2 regions of the Streptosporangium sp. NPDC001559 genome follow, and region 2 is predicted to be linked to the other one. Evidence: riboswitches for the same ligand, from Rfam matches in the RefSeq annotation. Region 2 holds a riboswitch; the other holds the start of a gene.
What was found. Region 2 has a riboswitch for glycine ahead of gcvT (glycine cleavage system aminomethyltransferase GcvT). Riboswitches for the same ligand answer to the same signal wherever they lie in the genome.
Positions count from the first base shown of each region.

Region 1 (2,379 bases), on a different contig from region 2:
CACGGTGTCGAAGAAGGCGTCGTGGACGACCTCGACGCCTCCGTGGCGCAGGCCCGCGGCCAGCACGACGGCGTGCCGGTGGACGCGCCTGGCGATCCTGCGAAGGCCCTCGGGGCCGTGGTAGACGGCGTACATGCCCGCGATGACCGCGAGCAGCACCTGCGCGGTGCAGATGTTGCTGGTCGCCTTCTCCCTGCGGATGTGCTGCTCACGGGTCTGCAGCGCCAGGCGGTAGGCGGGCCGGCCGTCGGCGTCCTGGGAGACGCCGACCAGGCGGCCGGGCATCTGCCGCTGCAGGCCGTCGCGGACGGCCATGTAGGCGGCGTGCGGGCCGCCGAAGCCCAGCGGGACGCCGAAGCGCTGCGAGGAGCCGATCGCGATGTCGGCGCCGAGCTCTCCGGGGGCGGCCAGCAGGGTCAGGGCCAGCAGGTCGGCGGCGGCCACCACCTGGGCGCCGCGCGCGTGGGCGGCCTCGGCGACGGCGCGGAAGTCCCTGATCTCGCCGTCGGCCCCGGGGTACTGCACGAGCACACCGAAACAGTCGGGAAGGGCCTCGGTGAAGTCGCTCTCGACCAGCTCGATGCCGAGCGGCTCGGCCCTGGTGCGCAGCACGGCCTTGGTCTGCGGCAGCGAGCCGGCGTCGACGACGAACACGTTCGAGGAGCCGCGCACCGCCCTGCGGGCCAGCGTCATCGCCTCGGCGGCGGCGGTGGCCTCGTCCAGCAGGGAGGCGCCCGCCACGTCGAGACCGGTCATGTCGGAGACGACCGTCTGGAAGTTGAGCAGGGCCTCAAGGCGCCCCTGGGAGATCTCGGGCTGGTAGGGCGTGTAGGCGGTGTACCAGCCGGGGTTCTCCAGGAGGTTGCGGCGGATGACCGCCGGGGTGATCGTGTCGTGGTAGCCCAGGCCGATCATCGAGGTGAGCACGGTGTTGCGCCCGGCGAGGGCGCGCAGTTCGGCGATGGCCTCCGTCTCGCTCGCGGCGGGCGGGAGGTTGAGCCTGTCCTTCGCCCTGATGGCCTCGGGGACGGCCACCGCGACCAGGTCGGCGGTCGAGGCGAATCCGACCGCCTCGAGCATGCGGGTCTGGTCGGCGTCCGCGGGCCCGATGTGACGGGTGGCGAACGGCGGGGGGGTCAGCTCGCTGAGCGGTGACAGGTCGGTCATGGGAAGCCTCCCGAGACGTTGGAGACCGGCGCTGGGCGCGGGCGTATGCCGGATCTCCCCCTCTGTCATCGCGACCTGAGAGCTTCACCTTCCGGTGCGTGGAAGGCTTTCCCCGTCGGTGAGACGCGCCTGGCGGGCGTGCCTGCTTTCCAGAGTCGCCTCGCCCGCGCGGTACCGGGTGCCTGAGAGATTCCGGGGAGGTTGCTCCTTCGGCGCCCCGATCATGCCGGGGTCTCTCCCGCGCAGAGTCAGCAGCGAGACAACCTTACCCGGTGCGGCGAGCCCGGCGACGACGGGCCAGTTCATCCGCGTGGTGATCGCCTAAAGGGCTCTGGCCGGACTCCGCGCGCTCTCCTGGCAGGTCGGCCAGGGAGCCCTCCACCTCCTGCCAGACGCGGCCGAGGGCTATGCCGAAGACGCCCTGCCCTCCCTGGAGCAGGTCGATGACCTCGTCGGGTGAGGTGCACTCGTACACGCTCACCCCGTCACTCATGAGGGTGATCTGGGCCAGGTCGTTGACGCCGCGGTCCCGCAGGTGCTGGACGGCGATGCGGATCTGCTGGAGGGACACGCCCGTGTCGAGCAGCCGTTTGACGACCTTGAGCACCAGGATGTCGCGGAAGCCGTACAGGCGCTGGGAACCCGAACCGTGGGCGGCCCTGACCGTGGGCTCGACCAGACCGGTGCGCGCCCAGTAGTCCAGCTGCCGATAGGTGATGTCGGCCGCGGCACAGGCGGTGGGACCGCGGTATCCGATGTCGGCGGGCAGTTTCACCGGCTGCCCGTCGAACAGCAGGCCCTCTTCGCCCGCACGCTGACGTGCCTCCCCGCGCCGTTCCGGGTCATCCTGGTCGGCGTTTCTACCCTCGCCGCTGCTGACCGCCACGCGGACCTCCGGCTTTCTCTCATCCCACGGCCTGATCTGGGGGTTTGCGCACAGCCGCGGGTTTCACTTGCACCGTAGGACTGGGGCCAAGATCAGTCAACGACCCTCCCCGGCGCGTCGTGAAGCGTAAATGCACCGAAATACCTACCCCGCGCGACCGAAGTCCTCGGGCGTGATCGTGTCAAGGAACTCCCTGAACTTCTCCACCTCGTCCTCCTGGTCGTCGGGAATGATCACCCCCGCCTCCCTGACGATGTCCTCACTGGCGAAGATACGGGCTCCCGTACGCAACGCCAGGGCTATGGAGTCGGAGGGGCGGGCGCTCA
Region 1 is NZ_JBIAVG010000019.1:25,934-28,312, reverse strand. Features, by position in the region: gene gcvP (aminomethyl-transferring glycine dehydrogenase) at 1-1,167, opposite strand, end outside; glycine riboswitch at 1,327-1,418, opposite strand; gene ACFYY8_RS34335 (MerR family transcriptional regulator) at 1,433-2,053, opposite strand; gene ACFYY8_RS34330 (bifunctional nuclease family protein) at 2,198-2,379, opposite strand, start outside.
Region 1: linked by a shared signal. The riboswitch ahead of gcvP (aminomethyl-transferring glycine dehydrogenase) and the one ahead of gcvT (glycine cleavage system aminomethyltransferase GcvT) in region 2 are both predicted to bind glycine.

Region 2 (2,379 bases):
TCCCTGCCCGCCAGCCCCGCGGTGGCCTCCGCGATGCGGACGGTCTTCTCGTCGGCCGCCAGCAGGGCGATCCGGCCGCGCAGGTCCTCAAGGCCGCGAACGTGCGCGTAGAGGCTGGCGTCCTTCACCCCGAGCCGTCGTGCCACCGCCGACATGGTCAGCCGGTCGAACCCGACCTCGTCGGCCAGTTCGGCACCGGCGAGCGTCACCCGATCCGTCGTCAACCCGGCCCGTGCCATACGCGCCCCTCTCTCCTAGAACCCCTAGACTGTAACTAATCTTATTAGCTTCTGTCTAATGGTATTAGTTTCACCGGGCGCACGGCAGTACGGCACGGCGGTTCTCCAAGGTCAGCGGCGGGTGCGCAGACGGGAGGAGGGCAGGTCGTGACGGCCGGAGACGAACTCCTGGAAGGCGATCTTGACCTTGATGACCGGGCTGCGCCAGCGCTCCTCACGGCGCTGTGCCCTGGCCAGCTTCCAGGGCCTCGGCCTTCGGGAGCCCGGAGCGAAGAACCAGTGGGCCCAGGGAGAGCCGGGCCGGGCCAGCCGCAGCGCCCCGACGATCAGCAGCAGCGGGACGAACAGGCCGACCATGCCCGTCCAGATCTTCCCCTTCAGCAGGGTGACCACGGCGAGCATCAGGTTGAGCACGAGGAAGCCGACCGCGAGCCACGTCCCCTGCGGCGTGCCGTCCGGCCGTTCCCAGCCCAGCGGGCGCAGGCCGAGCAGGAGCAGGCCGGTGACGGCGATCGCGATGAACACCGCGTCGACCGACGTGCGGCCCTCCTCCTCCCAGTAGACGTCGTGCAGGTGCAGGATCAGCGCGAACTCGTCCAGGATGAGGGCGGCGCCCACCCCGAAGACGGCCGCGGTCAGGGCGTACCACCCCTGGGAGACGCCGGAGACGAGCAGGCCGGAGACCCCGCCGAGCATGGTCAGCACCACGCCGAACACCACATGGTGGATGTGCATGTCGCCGACGCTGACGTTGCCGAACCACCCGATCTTCGCGCGGATGAGCCGGACGTTGATGCGGGTGAAGACGAAGGCGACGATCAGCGCGACGAAGAAACAGAAGAGCGGTAGCCGTCCTGTTTCCACGATTCGATGTTGGAACAAATCCCCCACTGCACCTTCAGGTTATGCGAGAGCCGTCATGATCACGCCTAACCGGACACTCTGTCCTGACCCGGGGATTTCGCTCGGCCCTCGCCTACGGTTAGGCTGGCCGGGACACCGACGAGCCCGCGCGGGAGAGCGTCCTGACATCCAGGCCAGGACCCCTGAAGGAGCAAGCCCTCCCCGCAAACCTCTCAAGGCAAAGGACCGCGTGGGTAGGTGCCTCTGGAAAGCAGGCCGTACGGCCTCGCCGAAGGTGAAAGTCCGGCAAAAATCGGGCGAAGCTCTCAGGCATCCATGACAGAGGGGGAGGATGCTTCTCATCCGACCCCTGTCTGAGGTGCGAACATGTCCCGACCCACGCCGCTGCGCGGTGTTCACGAGGCCCTCGGCGCGACGCTGACCGACTTCGCGGGCTGGCTGATGCCGCTGCGCTACGGAAGCGAGTCCGCCGAGCACAACGCGGTCCGTCAGGCGGCCGGCCTGTTCGACCTCTCCCACATGGGGGAGATCTTCGTGACGGGCCCGCAGGCGGGCGAGGCCCTCGACTACGCGCTCGTCGGCCACATCTCCGCCCTTGAGCCGGGACGCGCCCGCTACACGATGATCGTCGATCCCCAGGGCGGCGTGCTCGACGACCTGATCGTCTACCGTCTGGCCGACCAGGAGTACATGGTCGTCGCCAACGCCTCCAACTATCCCCGGGTCGCCGCCGAGCTGACCGAGCGCGCCGGGGCCTTCGAGGCCGCGGTCGAGGACCGCTCCGAGCAGTACGCGCTGGTCGCGGTGCAGGGGCCGCGCTCCCGCGAGATCCTGGGCGGGCTCACCGACGCCGACCTCGACGGCCTGAAGTACTACGCGGGCCTTCCCGCGACCGTCGCCGGGCTCTCCGCCCTCGTCGCCCGCACCGGCTACACCGGCGAGGACGGCTTCGAGCTGTTCGTCGCCGCCGACGACGCCGAGCCGCTGTGGGCCGCGCTCACCAAGGCGGGCGAGCCGTACGGCCTGCTGCCCGCCGGGCTGTCGGCGCGTGACACCCTCCGTCTTGAGGCGGGGATGCCGCTGTACGGCAACGAGCTCTCCGCTGATCTCACCCCGTTCGACGCGGGGCTCGGCCGTGTGGTGAGGTTTGACAAATCAGGCGACTTCGTCGGCAGGGCCGCCCTTGAGCCGCTCAAGGACGTCCCCCCGGCCCGCCGCCTGGTGGGACTGATCGCGACCGGCCGCAGGGTGCCCCGCCACGGGTATCCGGTGGTCT
Region 2 is NZ_JBIAVG010000001.1:129,366-131,744, forward strand. Features, by position in the region: gene ACFYY8_RS00590 (TetR/AcrR family transcriptional regulator) at 1-239, opposite strand, end outside; gene ACFYY8_RS00595 (hypothetical protein) at 351-1,103, opposite strand; glycine riboswitch at 1,243-1,341, shown strand; glycine riboswitch at 1,344-1,428, shown strand; gene gcvT (glycine cleavage system aminomethyltransferase GcvT) at 1,470-2,379, shown strand, end outside.